DNA from 4 places in the Peribacillus asahii genome. Region 4 is predicted to be linked to each of the others. Evidence: riboswitches for the same ligand, from Rfam matches in the RefSeq annotation. Region 4 holds a riboswitch; each other region holds the start of a gene.
The links. A riboswitch is a leader RNA that binds a small molecule or an ion and turns the genes downstream of it on or off. The one in region 4 is predicted to bind thiamine pyrophosphate.
Positions count from the first base shown of each region.

Region 1: another riboswitch for thiamine pyrophosphate. It lies ahead of thiT (energy-coupled thiamine transporter ThiT); the one in region 4 lies ahead of thiM (hydroxyethylthiazole kinase).
Region 2: another riboswitch for thiamine pyrophosphate. It lies ahead of thiC (phosphomethylpyrimidine synthase ThiC); the one in region 4 lies ahead of thiM (hydroxyethylthiazole kinase).
Region 3: another riboswitch for thiamine pyrophosphate. It lies ahead of tenI (thiazole tautomerase TenI); the one in region 4 lies ahead of thiM (hydroxyethylthiazole kinase).

Region 1 is NZ_CP026095.1:846,029-850,247, forward strand. It holds gene BAOM_RS04255 (sensor histidine kinase) at 1-952, opposite strand, end outside; gene BAOM_RS04260 (cation diffusion facilitator family transporter) at 1,178-2,056, opposite strand; TPP riboswitch at 2,290-2,392, shown strand; gene thiT (energy-coupled thiamine transporter ThiT) at 2,500-3,075, shown strand; gene guaC (GMP reductase) at 3,284-4,219, opposite strand, start outside.
Region 2 is NZ_CP026095.1:1,974,386-1,978,604, reverse strand. It holds gene thiC (phosphomethylpyrimidine synthase ThiC) at 63-1,799, opposite strand; TPP riboswitch at 1,916-2,030, opposite strand; gene phaZ (intracellular short-chain-length polyhydroxyalkanoate depolymerase) at 2,099-2,992, opposite strand; gene BAOM_RS09565 (hypothetical protein) at 3,047-3,226, opposite strand; gene BAOM_RS09560 (branched-chain amino acid ABC transporter permease) at 3,228-4,219, opposite strand, start outside.
Region 3 is NZ_CP026095.1:1,919,314-1,923,532, reverse strand. It holds gene BAOM_RS24305 (hypothetical protein) at 1-33, opposite strand, end outside; gene BAOM_RS09320 (ATP-binding protein) at 922-2,181, shown strand; TPP riboswitch at 2,254-2,363, shown strand; gene tenI (thiazole tautomerase TenI) at 2,460-3,077, shown strand; gene thiO (glycine oxidase ThiO) at 3,061-4,161, shown strand; gene thiS (sulfur carrier protein ThiS) at 4,166-4,219, shown strand, end outside.
Region 4 is NZ_CP026095.1:3,117,908-3,122,126, forward strand. It holds gene BAOM_RS15360 (3-oxoacid CoA-transferase subunit B) at 1-324, opposite strand, end outside; gene BAOM_RS15365 (CoA transferase subunit A) at 291-1,004, opposite strand; TPP riboswitch at 1,413-1,523, shown strand; gene thiM (hydroxyethylthiazole kinase) at 1,616-2,434, shown strand; gene thiE (thiamine phosphate synthase) at 2,421-3,071, shown strand; gene thiD (bifunctional hydroxymethylpyrimidine kinase/phosphomethylpyrimidine kinase) at 3,088-3,870, shown strand; gene BAOM_RS15385 (catalase) at 4,103-4,219, opposite strand, start outside.

The DNA.
Region 1 (4,219 bases), 2.3 Mb from region 4:
TGGTGACGAAAGGATCAAAAATAGTTGGCAATACATCGTCTGGGATTTTTGGACCGTTATTAGCAATCGTTAAGAGTAATCCTTCTCTAGATTGTGTACCAGAAATAGTAATAGTCGGTACAGAGGTTGTGGGAATGACATCTAGTGCGTTTAAGATAATATTTAACAATACTTGACGTATTTCTTCCTTAGAGCCGCTAATCATTATATCGTCTGGAATGGCATACGAAACGGTAGCATTCGCTTCTAATATGCTTGGGTAAAGAAATTCAATAACATCATCGACAAGCTTTGAAATAGAAAAGGAATCAATATATTCACTTGCTTTTTCTTTCTTTGATAAATTTAGAAATTGTGTGATTCGACTGTTTAGTTGATTAAGTTCACTTGAGATAATATCTAAATATTTTACTTCTGGATGTTCCGATTGTAGCAATTGGATAAATCCCATAATGGATGTTAATGGATTTCTAAATTCATGAACAAAGCTAGATGTCATTTGACCGAGCAGAGTCAAGCGGTCTTTATGTGTCTGACTAATGAAATAGTACTGTTCTTCTAGCGATTTTGCTTGTAATTTTGCGTAATAAGTAATGGTCTGTTGAATCAATTGATCGAGTGAACGGTTAATTTCATTAATGAGACGAAGTGAATCACAGGGTGTTAAATGTAAAGTAAGTACTTCTTCTATTATAATGGATCTTCCAGCTGTAATCGTTTTAGTGAATTCCTCCATACTCATAATCTGAAGAAATTGTTCTGTCGCAATATTTTCCGATAATGAATCTAAGCACTCTTCAAGCGTTGATTGCTGCTTTTTCATTTTTTCTATAAATAGTTTGAAAAAATGTTCGACTTTTTCTCCGGAAAGGGAGAATTGCGTCCACTGGCTAATAATACGATCTTTATGATCCATTAAGAAATCAATTGCTGTAGCGTTATTAAATAGCATCTCGCCCTCCATTGACAGGAAAAGATTTTTTTCGTTGATTATTCCTATTTCGCTAATAGGAAACGAAAATCCTTTAACTTCTAAAGAAAATTATGCAAAAATTCTAAAAAAACGTTTTTTTGTGTCTTTATAACTAGTAAAAAGGTTGTATTCAATAATAAGCCAGTAATCAACAAAGTCATATAATAGAGCCAATAAAAAAGTAACCAACAAAATAGCTGTTGGTTACTGTTGTGAAGTCGTATAAGGTTCTATATGAATGATTGCATATTTAACATTATGTTCCGATAGTAAGTTTTGTTCGACTTGAACCGTGATTTCATGGCTTTCGATAACCGTTAAAAGCGGGTTTACATGAATGGTTGCTTCAACAAGAATTTCATTTCCATGCATACGAGCTTTAATTGCGCTCATGTCTTTAACGCCTTCTGTTTTTGAAATGGTCACTCCAATTTTTTGTAATAACTCTTCATCAAAGCCATCGGTTAAGGAGTGGGAAGCGTCTAGGAAAATCTCGACAGCTGTTTTACAAATAATAATTCCGACAACGATAGCAGCGACTCCATCGAGCCATGCGATGCCGATATAGGTTCCTAAAATTCCAACTAAAGCCCCTACACTAACGAGTGCATCCGATCGATTATCCTGTGCAACCGCATAAATAGAAGCGCTGTTTATTTTTCGACTAAGCGCTACATTATAACGATAAATACCGTACATAAACGCCGCGGAGAATAATGCTGTAATTGCTGTCAATATGCTTGGTGATTGAGTATCTTCTGTAAAAAAATCTTCAATAGCACCGGTAATGACATCAATACCGACCGTAATCATGATAAAAGCAGCGATTAAAGAAGCGATTGTTTCTGCACGCAAATGGCCATATGCATGGTTTTTATCTGGCGGGATTTTTGAAATTTTTAATCCAATTAATACGGCAACCGAAGCGACAATATCGGTCGCATTATTTAATCCATCAGCCCATAAGCCTTTGGAGTGACCAAAATAGCCCACCGTTAATTTCAGCGATGCTAAAAATATGTAAGCGATGATACTAATATAGGCCCCTCTTTCAGCTGAAAGAGAATTTTGATCTGTATCCATGATTGTACCCCCATTGCAAACTTGCGTATTAACGATATCAAATGAAACCGTAGTGGGTCTATAGCAACAATGTCTCCCTCATCCATCTAAATTGTATCTTTGCATTTGTATTGATGGGCTAAAAATAAGTTGGTCACAGCTAAAAATACATCCTTAATTAGGAAGGGAGAAAAGATTAGTACTTGTTTTATGAATAAACTAGTAGTATATTCTAACCTAGGATAAAAATTAAATACGTCCACAAGGGGAGCCGAAGAGGCTGAGAGTGAGCGAATGAGTTCTGACCCTATGAACCTGTTAGTTAATGCTAGCGTAGGGATGTGGTTTTGGATATAAAGCAATACGGGCCATCCATTACCGCCCTAGTATTGCTTTTTTATTTGGAAAAAAAGCAATACGGGCAGCTCATCACGCTTCTCTAAATAGGAGAAGGAGGAAGTATAATGAATAATAAAACACTATTTTTAGTGGAAGTAGCGATTTTTGCTGCTTTGGCGTTGCTGCTTGATTTTGTATCAGGTGCGATTATGGGAAGGTTTTGGCCGCAAGGAGGTTCTATTTCCCTTGCGATGGTTCCTGTTTTTCTAATGGCCTTTCGTTGGGGAGTTAAAGGCGGAGTCCTTACTGGAGTTTTATTAGGAGGATTGCAAATTATAACGGGAGCCATTCCGTATCATTTTGCTTCATGGATTATAGATTATTTCTTAGCTTTTGGAGTGGTAGGGTTCGCTGGTGTATATGTGAATAAGGTAAATGTGAGCTTAAGGGAAGGGAACTATTCGAAAGCTAACTTTTACATTATAAGCGGAGTGCTGTTAGGAAGCTTTTTACGATTTTTATGTCATTTTGCTTCTGGTATTATTCTTTATGGAGAGTATGCGCCGCCAGGCCAACCAGTCGCGCTTTACTCGCTCGTTTATAACGGCACGTATATGCTAGGATGCTTTGTACTATCTGCTATTATCGTGGCCATGCTTTATTCAACGGCAAGAAATGTATTAATAAGAAAAGCGTATTAAATCTTCAGTCGGATCTGTTATAGGTCCGGCTTTTTCTATCGTTTAATTTTTAAGTGTTCGTGAATATGGTTGTTCCATTTGATTTGTGGCTTAAATGAGCCACAAATTAATCTATGAAAAAAACTGAGCAAGTATGAAAGTCTCTCGCTCAGCTTGGTATGAAAAAATCATATGGATATGGTTGACTATCCAGGGTGCTTAAAAGCTTTTAATACACTTTATCACCGTTAAAGATAGAGTTTTTAACGATAGCGTAATCTACATTGCGGATTGCTTCTAACTTATTTCCACCTGCATAAGAGATAGAGGACTGAAGATCTTGCTCCATTTCTGTTAATGTATCTTGCAAAGAACCTTTGTGCTCGACGAACATTTTCTTGCCTTCTACGTTTTTCTTTTCGCCTTTTTGAAATTCTGAAGCGGAACCGAAGTATTCTTTATAGAGTTTCCCATCTTTCTCAAACGTTTCTCCTGGTGATTCTTCATGTCCAGCAAATAATGAACCAATCATGACCATAGTTGCACCAAATCTAATCGATTTAGCGATATCGCCGTGTGTACGAATTCCTCCGTCAGCAATAATCGGCTTGCTTGCTGCCTTTGCGCACCAACGCAGTGCAGCTAATTGCCAACCACCTGTTCCAAATCCGGTTTTAATTTTTGTAATACATACCTTTCCTGGCCCGATGCCTACTTTTGTCGCATCCGCACCAGCATGCTCTAATTCTCTTACTGCTTCTGGAGTGCCTACATTTCCAGCAATCACAAAACTATCAGGTAAGTATTTTTTAATATGTTGAATCATCTTTATGACTGCATTCGAATGACCGTGTGCAATATCAATCGTAATATATTCAGGCACAAGCTGTTCCTCTGCTAATTGTTGGATAAATTCATACTCTTCATCTTTAACTCCAACGCTAATCGATGCGATTAATCCTCGTGATTGCATATCTTTAATAAAAGATACTCGCTTCTCTGGTTCGAAGCGATGCATCACATAAAAGTAGCCATTTTCTGCTAAGTAAATAGCAATCTTTTCATCTATAATAGTCTGCATATTGGCAGGTACTACAGGTAACTTAAATGTATGTTTCCCTAAAGTTACCGTTGTATCACATTCAGAACGGCTCTGTACTATACA
Region 2 (4,219 bases), 1.1 Mb from region 4:
TCTATGAAACTATTCATTATAAAAACAAGCTTCCTTCAAAAGAAAGAAGCTTGCTGATGCTATTATTGATAAATCTTTGAACCACTCTGACGGAATTCCTCCGCTTTCTCTTCTAGCGCTTTATCCATTTCCATATCACGAATATTATGAGAAATCTTCATGCTGCAAAATTTTGGGCCGCACATTGAACAGAAATGAGCGGTTTTAGCTCCTTCTGCTGGCAGCGTTTCATCATGGTATTCCATTGCTCGCTCCGGATCAAGTGATAAGTTAAATTGATCACGCCAACGGAATTCAAATCGTGCTTTTGAAAGAGCGTTATCACGAAGTTCTGCTCCAGGATGTCCTTTGGCAAGATCCGCTGCATGAGCGGCAATTTTATACGTAATTACCCCATCGCGCACATCGTCTTTATTTGGCAAGCCTAAATGTTCTTTCGGTGTTACATAGCAAAGCATGGCTGTTCCGTATGAAGCAATCATCGCTGCGCCAATGGCTGACGTAATATGGTCATAGCCTGGTGCAATATCAGTCGTTAATGGTCCAAGCGTATAGAACGGCGCTTCCATACAAATATCTAATTGCTTATCCATATTTTCTTTAATTTTATGCATCGGTACATGACCTGGTCCTTCAATCATCACTTGTACATCATGTTTCCAAGCAATTTTCGTTAATTCACCAAGCGTTTCAAGCTCCGCAAATTGAGCATCATCATTCGCATCGGCAATCGAACCTGGACGAAGCCCATCTCCTAATGAAAAGGAAACATCGTACGCTTTCATAATTTCACATATTTCTTCAAAATGTGTGTATAGGAAGTTTTCTTGATGATGCGCTAAACACCATTGGGCCATAATCGATCCCCCGCGAGATACAATGCCTGTTGTTCTCTTTGCTGTTAGTGGGATATATGGCAGACGTACTCCCGCATGAATCGTAAAGTAATCCACCCCTTGTTCCGCTTGTTCAATTAACGTATCCCGGAACACTTCCCATGTTAAATCTTCGGCAATACCATTCACTTTTTCAAGCGCTTGATAAATCGGAACCGTCCCAACTGGAACCGGACAATTGCGAATAATCCACTCTCGCGTTGTATGAATGTTTTTCCCTGTAGAAAGATCCATCATCGTGTCTGCTCCCCAACGAATAGCCCACGTCATTTTTTCCACTTCTTCATCGATTGACGAAGTTACTGCAGAATTACCGATATTAGCATTAATTTTCACTAAAAAATTACGTCCAATAATCATTGGTTCACTTTCTGGATGATTAATATTAGCTGGAATAATCGCTCGCCCTTCCGCTACTTCTTTACGAACAAATTCTGGGTCCATATTTTCTCGCAATGCGATATATTCCATTTCAGGTGTAATGATTCCTTGACGGGCATAATGCATTTGCGTTACATTTTTCCCTTTTTTTGCACGAAGCGGCTTTCTTTTTAATCCAGGAAAGACAAATTCTTTTCCTTGATTGATATTTTTATAGCCATTGTCCTCAGGCTTTATTTCACGCCCGATATATTCCTCGGTATCCTCACGATTACGAATCCATTCGCTCCGTACAGATGATAGACCTTTTTCAATATCAATCTTCACTTGTGGATCTGTATAGGGACCACTCGTATCATAGACACGGATGGGCAGATTTACTTCTTCCCCTCGCGCTGTCACAGTTGGAGACTGTTCAATCTCACGAAAAGGAACTCTTATACTTGGTTGGGATCCTTCTACAAATACTTTTTTACTAGCTGGAAAACTTGTCATTACGACGTTCTTTTGTTCACTCATCATCCATTCCTCCTTTAGTTATAGGACGAAATCTGATTCCCAAACGGCATGAAAAAACCGGGATCTGTATAAACAGAACCCGGTAGTAGTCAGTTTTTTAAACGGCACAAAGCCATAAAAAAAGCAGATAACAACTTCCCCACGCTGGTATGAGCCAGATCAGGTCCTGAGGGTTAAGAAACTTCATCGTGTTTCTCTCTCAGCCCAACTTATTGGACACCCCTAGTACGAAAATATTAACTTTTCTACTACTACTATAGAATAAATTCATAGACATGTAAAGAGAATATTGGAAATTTTGTCTATTGAACCTTATTGTCTAAAAACTGAACAATTTCATTACATAACAAATCCAGATTATCCATTAATAGAGAATGACCACAAGCCGCCAATTCTTTAAAAACCGCTCGGCCATGAAAATCCTCCATGATTTCATCGGCCATTTGTTTAGAAATCACTAAATCATCACTTCCTCGTAATATAAGGACAGGTATTTGAATATCCTTCACTTGATTTCTACCTTGAAGCAACCCATTATGTTGATCACTTATATTAAAAATATTTAAAGTATGATAGACTTCGGCAAGATTGCGCTGTGTAAGCATATCGTCCACATATTCCTCATACTTCTTGTCATCAGGCTGCTTCTTTGTATAAATTAAAGTATTCCACACAGACTTCAAAAAGTCTCGATTATTCATATCATATGCTTGTTGTACAGCCATTGTCTTAGCATCATTTCTGACTTCTTCCTGTGTTTGCAGTCGTTTCGTCAAGTCCGGGCTGCCAAACGTTGGATATCCCCTCGTTGAAACAGAGGCTAATAAAATTAATTGCTCGCATAGCCCTGGATAATCCGCACAAAACTGCATTGCAACCGCACCGCCAGTCGACCAACCAATCATACTGAACTCGGACAGCTGTAACTGATCAACAAAAAGTTTGAGATCATCTGAAAAATCTTTGATGCTTTCAACCGGACGTATATACGTCGAATGACCGAAACCTCGTAAATCCACAGCTAATATTTTATAAGAGGAAGGAATAACATCGATTAAAAGATCCCAATGCTTAGAAGAGGTCATATTTCCATGAACAAGAAGTAACACTTTATCTCCGCCTGCTCTTTCACGGTATCCTAATGTTTCTCCATTTGCTAAAGTCGTTCTTTTCAGTTCCACTCCCACTTTATTCATTCACTTCATCTCCTCATCTACTATTTGCTAAATACACCCCTCGATTTCTTTTCTTTATCGTTTCGTAAGCGATTGTCTTACAAAATTTACGGCATCATCTAGATTTTCGAAGGTCATTTCATCATCGTCTTGAATATGAGTCACTTTAATCCTCCACTGCTTCTCTTCTGTCAATGTTTCCGTGTTTGCGAGATGGAAGCGAAAGATAAATGAAACGATTGTTTGCCCGCTCATCTCACCCCTCCTTCACTATATTCTCTGAAGTCGATACATCTTCCTTCTTTCCTTTTTTTGCAACAAGTTTTCGGACACTACCGACAATACCATTTGGAAAAAACATTACTGCAAGGATATACACAATGCCAAACAAAATAAGCCAACGCTCAAAAATCCAATGCACTTTTGCAAGTCCTGTCAACCAATGGTGAGCCAATTCAATAATAGCTGCTCCTAAAACAGGACCAATTAATGTACCCACTCCACCAATAATCGTCATTAATAAAGCATCAAGCGTAATGTCCATCGTAAATACACTCGTATTGACAAAACGCAGCGATAAAGCATATAAAGAACCACTTAAACTCGCAATTCCGCCAGCTACGATACTCGCAATGATTTTATAATGCAAAACTTGATAGCCAAGTGATTCTGCCCGTTGTTCATTATCCTTAATAGCTAGCAATATTCTTCCTAATGGAGACTGAATAAATCGTTTTAATCCAAAATAGACAATGATCATCAGCACAAGACAAACAAGATAAAAGTGAAGTCGACTATGGAAAAACTCAGGAACTCGAAACGTAAATCCATCATTTCCGTACGTAAGGGTCCTCCATTTTTCTGCAGCGACAAGAAATAGACCAGCAAGAGCCAGCGTCAACATCGCATAATAATGACTTTTTAAACGAAGCGTCATCAACCCTACAACAAAACTGATAATTAGAGAAAACAAAACACCCAAAATAATCGCCCCAGTAACAAGAAGCATCGTTGGTTCATAATGCTTTAACATAACACTGACACAGTAAGCTCCAATGCCAAAAAACATTGCATGCCCAAAAGAAACAATGCCGGTAAAACCAAGTAAAATATCATAGCTCATCGCAAAAATCGCAAAGATAAAAATTTGTGTAAAAAGGATTAACATGCTTCGATCTTCATAAATAAATGGAAATACGAATAAAGCGAGACCTATAATCAAAAATAGCAGAGACTCTTTATCAGTAA
Region 3 (4,219 bases), 1.2 Mb from region 4:
ATAGCTTTCATATGCTTCACGATACGTTTCCATCTTCGTCCCCTCCTGTTGTATAACAATTTATTTAAGTTATATAAAATATATAACAGAATCACTACTGTGTCAATACATTTCCGAAAAATAAAAACCTGTTATATAACAAATTTATCGATCGATTTTTACCATTATCCCTCTTTTTAATTACCATAAATTACTGATAGCGTTTAGATCTAACGTGAATTAAGATTATATTCGAATGTACATTTTTAAAATGTGTTACTATCGCTTCATCTGGAAAACTTATAGTTTCATTGTTTGTTATCTTATATCTCACTTTATGTTGTCATTAAAAATTATGGATCGACACAGATTCCTGGATTCTTCCCAGACCTATATATTAATGATAAATTCAACAATGCCCTAGATTTACAGTTTTATTCGGCTAAATACAATGAATTAGATACCATTGTGGAGCTTGCTAAAGGCAAAACTTTAAGTGGATATTTGACTTATCAAGTATCGCCAGGTAAAAAATTAGAATTAGTGTATAGAGATTTTAACAGCTTTGATAGCATGACATTTTTTGGAACCAATTAATACAACTCATTCTACAATCTGGAAAAAGACTGATCACAGAATGCTAGTGATCAGTCTTTTATTATTTATTTCCCCTTATTAATGGCTAAGGTTTTTTGCAACACTATGTATTTTCGCGTTAACAAAGTCAACTGCGACAAACACGATAAATGAAATCACGATGGGTAACACAACGATAGGCATACCGAGTACAATTCCAATTTCCGCTTCTTTAAAGTCTTTATCATTTATAGGAGCAGAAAACTAAGGTGTATTTTTCTACCATTTTTTTAAAATAACGAAAGGAATTTCACCTAATAATAGCGAATATTTAAAGTTATAAATTATTGAAAGTTCGGTGCAACTATGTCTTTAATAACAAAAGATTTGTTAATTAACTTCTTATTTACTATTCTTCCGTTATTTTTAGTACAAATGATTTATTTTGCCAAATATTCTTATAGATTTGAAAACTTCAAAAGAAGGACATTTGCCATTTTTCCTATCGTCTCCCTTATTCTTTGCATGATATTCCCTGTTGCTACAGGGCCTTATTATGTATGGGACCTTCGTTGGATTCCCTTTATCCTTGGTTGGTTATATGGCGGATATAAATTAGGAATTCCTTTATTATTCTTAATGTTATCCATTCGCTTTTGGCTAAATGGCGATAACGGCTTTTATATAGCCTGTATTACTTTCTTTTCTTTTTCTATTGTACTATTCTTTATATCCAAATATTTTTCGCAATTTTCCGTGAAATATAAAGTGATAATAAGCAGTTCGCTAACTTTTATCGGCTTAATGATCTCCCTGTTGGTATCTGAGCAACTATTTAACATAAACAGAGGAGCAAATCTATGGACACAATATATTTCCATTCAAATCATTGCAATGGTGTTTACGAACTTACTGTGGGAAGTCATCCAAGCAAATTTTCAAGTATTACAAAAGTTAGTGAAAGCTGAGAAATTACAAATGGTGAGTCATCTAGCAGCTAGTATTTCTCATGAAGTTCGTAATCCCCTCACCACAAGTAGAGGATTTATCCAAATGCTATCTGAAGAAACCTCTGACCAAAAAAGAAAACAATATACAGAAATTGCATTACAAGAATTAGATCGAGCCACAGAAGTAATCAATGATTATTTAACATTTGCTAAGCCCGCACTTGAAAAGGAGGAAAAGATCCATGTTGCAGAGGAGATTCAGCATGTCATCAATATCATTACTCCTTTAGCTAATATGAACAGCATACAAATTAAACTATCTTTATTAGAAGATGACCAATATGTCGTTAAGGGCGAGCGTAAAAAGTTTCAACAATGTCTAATTAATATGTTAAAAAACGGTATAGAATCTATGGAGGTTAACGGAAAATTGCACGTCATCCAAACCAATAATCAGGATACGATTCAAATCGATATTCGAGATGAAGGATCAGGTATGACACAAGAACAAATCAATCGCCTTGGGGAGCCCTATTTTACAACCAAAGAAAAAGGCACAGGGCTTGGAATGATGGTTTCTTATAGTATTATTAATCAAATGAATGGTCAGATTACAGTCGTAAGTGAACAAGGAATAGGAACTTGCTTTTCTATCAAGCTCCCTATTTATCAATAAATTTTTTTAAAATTTTTGTTGTACACCTTCTAGATTTATGATATTTTAAATATAAATTTTAAAACTATTTAGTTAATTCACTAGGGGATCCCTTGATAAGGGCTGAGAATAAAGTAGTTACTTTTAAACCCTCATAACCTGAACAGGTTCGCACCTGCGTAGGGAAGTGTTCGTTATTCTTTGTGCTTATTTGTGTACAAATAACAAAACCACTTTCCTATTTAAGGTTAGTGGTTTTTTTGCGTGCACTACTTACTAGTAAAAAGGAGTAAACGAATATGAAACTGATTGCCGTAACAGATGATTCACATACGGTTGACGCGCTGACAAGTATTATTTCTTCTATTCAAAATATTGTTGATTATGTCCATATTCGTGAAAAATCAAAAACGGCTCATGAAGTTCTGTCACTCATTCAGCTTTTAGAACAAGCAGATGTAAACAAAGAAAAACTCGTCATTCATGATCGCTTAGATATCGCGTTACTCACACAAATGTCAAATATCCATCTTCCATCACATAGCCTCCCTATCCAAAAAGTGAGAGAAAACTTTCCGCACTTACGGATTGGTCGTTCGATTCATTCTGTAGAAGAAGCAAAACAAGCGGAAACAGATGGAGCGGATTATGTGTTATATGGACATTGTTTTGAAACAGATTGTAAGAAGGGACTAACGCCAAATGGCATACATACTATTAGCAACATGAAACAAGCACTAAAAATCCCTGTATATGCCATAGGTGGAATTACGCCAAATCGAGTACATGCTCTTCAACAACTAAAAACAGATGGCATTGCGGTTATGTCGGGCATTTTTTCTTCACCAAATCCCTATGCATCCGCATTAGATTTTTCAAAATTATGTAAGGAGAATTCATGTGAAAACAAATTATGAAGTAGCTATTATAGGCGGTGGAATTATCGGCTGCTCAATTGCCTATTATTTAGCGAAAGAACAGATTGATGTTGCTGTATTTGAGGAAAAGCAACTAGCTAGTAAATCGACAAGTGCAGCGGCTGGTATGCTAGGTGCTCATTCAGAATGCAATGACCTTGAGATTTTCTATCCTTTTGCAAGAAAGAGTCAACTAGCCTATTTTCAGCTTCAAGATGAGCTAAAAGAGCTAAGCGGTATCGATATTGAGTTAAGAAAAGGCGGCATTTTTCAGCTCGCTTATTCAGAGGCTGAAAAAAGTGAGCTAAACTCTACCATCTCCCTCCCTACCGTCAGATGGTATGACAGAGATAATGTACGCCATGAAGAATCTTCTGTTTCAACGAATATTATCGGAGCCGCTTTTATTGAAGATGATGTGAATGTCTTACCTAGTTCTGTTTGTCAAGCATTTGGAAAGAGTGCTCAAGTATTAGGGGCATCGGTTTTTGAACATACATCGGTTTTCTCGATTGAAAAACAAGACAGTTCCTATACGATTAAAACGAACAAAGGAAATTTCCAAGCTAAATATGTCGTTGTCGCAAATGGTGTATGGAGCTCTAATTTTTTCCATCAGCTTGGTTTAACCAATACGCTTACTCCCGTCAAAGGCGAATGTGTATCAGTTTCAAGTGAAAAGCCGCTTTTAAAGCATACATTGTTTCATGAACACTGCTATATTGTACCTCGAAACAACGGCAGACTTGTACTTGGAGCCAGCATGGTCGAAAATGATTGGAATGAACAAGCAAGTCTTGGCGGCATCGAGAAGCTCATTGCTAAAGCAAAAACGATGCTCCCGTCCATCATCGATATGAAAATCGAGTCCTTTTGGGCAGGGCTTCGTCCACAAACGTTTGATCAAAAGCCATTTATCGGTCATCATCCTGATGATGACGGCATTTTATTCGCCACAGGGCATTATCGAAATGGCATTTTGCTCGCTCCTGCCACAGGACAAATGATTCGAGATTTTATTATGAAAAAAGAAATAAGAAAAGATTGGATGGAAGCCTTTAAAATCAATCGCCAAAAGAGGTGAAATCATGAAGTCGATTCAATTAAACGGAAAAACTATTGAACTGCCAGAAACCGTACAC
Region 4 (4,219 bases):
TAGCGCCCCTAAAATCGTTACATCAACAAGTCCACGTCGAATCATTCCAAATGCAACAGCACTATCACAATAAGATGCCCCGCTTTTCACCGTAATCGGATAACCTCCAGCGTTACATAAATGCTCATCCGCCTCTTCATACGGTGGGGAATGGCTGATTCCAACAATTCCATTCTCTGCATGAAACATGACGTTATGACTTTTGGGCAAATAATCTGGAACGAGTGATGGAATGCCAATCCCTAAATTGACAAGCATACCATCAGAAATTTCCTCAGCAGCACGTTTGGCTAATGTTTGTCGAATACCGTCTCCCATGCCCATTTCCAATCCACTCCTTTCGATGGAACGATATAATCAACAAATGCCCCCGGAGTCACAATATGATCTGGATTTAAAGCACCCAGCGGTACAATTTCATCCACTTCAACAATCGTGATGGCTCCTGCCATTGCAATAAGAGGATTCGTATTGCGGGCACTTTTATCAAACACTAAATTGCCATACGGGTCACATCGTTTCGCATACACAATTGCAATTTCAGCCGTTAATGCGGGTTCAACAAGATACTTCTTGTTATCTAGTGCTACTACTTGTTTCCCTTGATTAACAAATTCTGCATCTAATCCGATATCTGTTAACACCCCGCCAAGCCCCATCCCCCCTGCTCTAATTCGTTCAACAAGCGTGCCTTGTGGCGAAAACTCAATCTCTAGTTCACCATTCTGCATAAATGCACCGGCGTTTGGATTCGAGCCAATATGAGATACTATCATTTTGCGTGCCCTTTTTGCCGTAACAATTTTTCCTATTCCTATATTCGGAAATCCTGCATCATTGCCGATAAGAAGTAAGTTTTGAACGTTTGTTTCTAAAATCAAATTTACTAGCCCTGGCGGCGTGCCGACCCCGCCAAATCCACCGAATAAAATGGATTGATTATCTTTAAATAACGGCTTAACTTGATTATATGTACAGATTTTCCCGAACGTATTTTCTACCATCACATCACCCCTATTAGAATATGAGCCTACTACTGAAAAAATCCTAATACTTTAACAGATTTTTTCCCTCACACTTAACGGGCAGTAAGACCCCCACCTCAAGCGTATGGAAAACAAACAAGATAGGCGGGGGACGACTGCCCTCATCTAGCTACGACTGCTAGCCCCTCGAGGTCATAAGATGAAATACTTGTCTAAACTGAACAGTCGCCTCGCTTTTGTAGTAAAGATTCGATTAGTCAACTAACCATCAATGACAATGAAGGAACCCCCTCACTTTATTAAACAATATTATTGATAACGTAATTTGGGCTCACACATCTTTCAGAAAAGATGCATAGAGAAAAACTTAATTTATTAAAAGAAGAATACTCTATATCAAGAAATATGCTAAAATAATAGATAGAATGTAAATAGTAGGGGAGCTTGCACATGTGGGCTGAGAGTAAGCGAAATGTAGCTTTAACCCTTTAACCTGATTTGGATAATGCCAACGTAGGGAATCGAATGTCATAAATGGTAGTCTATGAATGCGATGCACCTTTTTGGTATATCGCATTTTTTCATTTCAATTAGTTAGTAGATAAATCAACCAACGGAGGAGTATCTATATGTTTGAAAATATTTTAGAAAATGTAGCTATGCAAACACCTTTAGTACATAATATTACCAATTATGTAACGGTCAACGATGTGGCTAATATTGTCTTGGCCTGCGGCGGATCTCCTATTATGGCAGATGATTTAACCGAAGTAGAGGAAATTACGAGTATTTGCAGCAGTCTCGTCCTTAATATTGGTACGCTCAATGCACGAACCATTCTCTCGATGATTAAAGCAGGGAAAAAAGCAAATGAACTCGGTCTTCCTGTTATTTTAGACCCTGTCGGTGCTGGTGCTTCTAAACTAAGAACAAATATGACGTTTAAACTACTAGAAGAAGTGAAGTTTTCCGTTATTAGAGGCAATATTTCTGAAATTAAAACGATTTACGCAGGAAGTGGATTAACAAAAGGTGTCGATGCGGCTGAAAGTATTGAAGATGAAAATATAAATGAAATTATTCAACTTACAAAAGATTTAAGCATTGGAACAGGTGCTGTTATTGCTACAACAGGCGCTACCGACCTAGTTGTTCACCACGAAAAAGCGTACATCATTAAAAATGGGCACCCAATGATGTCGAAAATCACCGGATCAGGTTGTATGCTCTCTGCTGTAATCGGTGCTTATTGTGGAGCCAATCCAGAGCAACTAATAGATAGCACAGCCGCAGCTGTCTGTGTAATGGGACTTAGCGGCGAACTTGCTTATCAAAAAACAATAGCTACAGGTGGAGGCACTTCAAGCTTTAGAACGCACTTCATTGATTATGTAAGTAAACTTGATTCTTCTCTATTAAAGGAGGGCATGAAAATTGAAAGTAGATAAACAATCTATGCTTTTGTATGCCGTAACAGATAGAGCTTGGCTTGGAGAACAGTCTTTAGCTGAACAAGTAGAACAAACGATTCAGGGCGGGGCAACATTTATTCAGTTACGTGAAAAGAATCTACCTTATGAGGACTTTTTAAAAGAAGCACAGCAGATAAAAAAAATAACAGAGGCTTATAACGTTCCATTTGTCATCAATGATAATGTAGAAGTCGCCATTGCATGCGCTGCTGATGGGATTCACATTGGACAAGACGATATGGATCTATCAACAGCAAGAAATATGATTGGTGGTGACAAAATACTTGGTGTATCGGTTCAAACCGTTGAACAAGCCCGTCTAGCTGAAAAAGGTGGAGCAGATTATGTAGGTGTAGGTGCTGTTTTTACGACTTCAACGAAACTCGATGCTACTGCACTACCCTTGCGTACTTTAGAGGCTATTTGTCAAAGTGTTTCCATTCCTGTCGTTGCAATTGGTGGAATTAATGAAAAAAACATTTTACAACTAAGCGGCAGCGGTATTGATGGAGTTGCTGTTGTTTCAGCGATTTTTGCTAAACAAGATATCAAAAAAGCAAGTCAGGAACTGCTTGCTCTCTCAAAGCAAATAGTCAATCACGAAAATAACTAGATTAGAGGGATGGATAATGAAAAAAGTATTAAGTATTGCTGGTTCCGATAGCAGCGGCGGAGCAGGCATTCAAGCTGATATTAAAACGATTACCGCTCACAAAATGTACGCGATGACTGCTATTACAGCGCTTACTGCTCAAAACACAACAGGAGTAGATAGTGTACTAGAGGCAACACCTGAGTTTGTAGGACAACAACTAGACAGCATTATGAACGATATCTTTCCAGACAGTGTGAAAATAGGTATGGTGTCTTCCCCGCACATTATTGAAGTGATTGTCGAAAAACTAAAAGAATACAAACCGAAGCATATTGTTGTCGATCCTGTCATGATTTCAACAAGCGGCAGCCCATTATTAAGTAAGGATGCAATGGATGTTCTTATTACAAAGCTTCTCCCGCTTGCAACTCTGATTACACCAAATATTCCCGAAGCCGAATGTTTATGCGGCGGGATGAGGATTGAAACAAAAGAGGATATGCAAAAAGCCGCTATTCAAATAGCCAAACATTATCAAGGAAATATCCTTATTAAAGGCGGCCATCTCCTAGATAGTGCCGATGACTTACTGTATAGTAATGGCCAGTTCACCTGGTTTACAGGTGTTAAAATTGAAAATCCTAATACACACGGAACAGGTTGTACTCTTTCCTCCGCCATTGCTTGTAACTTAGCAGATGGACACGATGTCAACATGAGTATTCAGTATGCGAAAGATTATTTAACTGGAGCTCTTCAGGATCAGCTGAATCTTGGAAAAGGAAATGGCCCGCTCAATCATTGTTATAAGATTTAATATAAGTACTTACTGTTTAGATGTTTAGCATTTCCCGACAGAAGACTCCCACTTCACGCATTAGCTAAGGACTTGGGAGTTGAAAGAAGGTAGTAGATTAAGATAAGCGATACAGACAAAATCTACACTAAGCTCAACGCTCGTTTGTAGAAAGGGAAGGAAATGAGCAAAAATAAAAAGGTTGCCAGTCAATTAGTTTTCACTAATTTTCTGGACAACCTTTTCTTCATAATTAATAGGGATCCGCTTCGTGGCTTTTCTTTACAGCATCCTCTGTTGCTTCGTTCGCAGCTAATGAACCTTGACCAAATTTCGAGCTGCCTGCTTCTCGGCCTGGAACTTTGTTTTC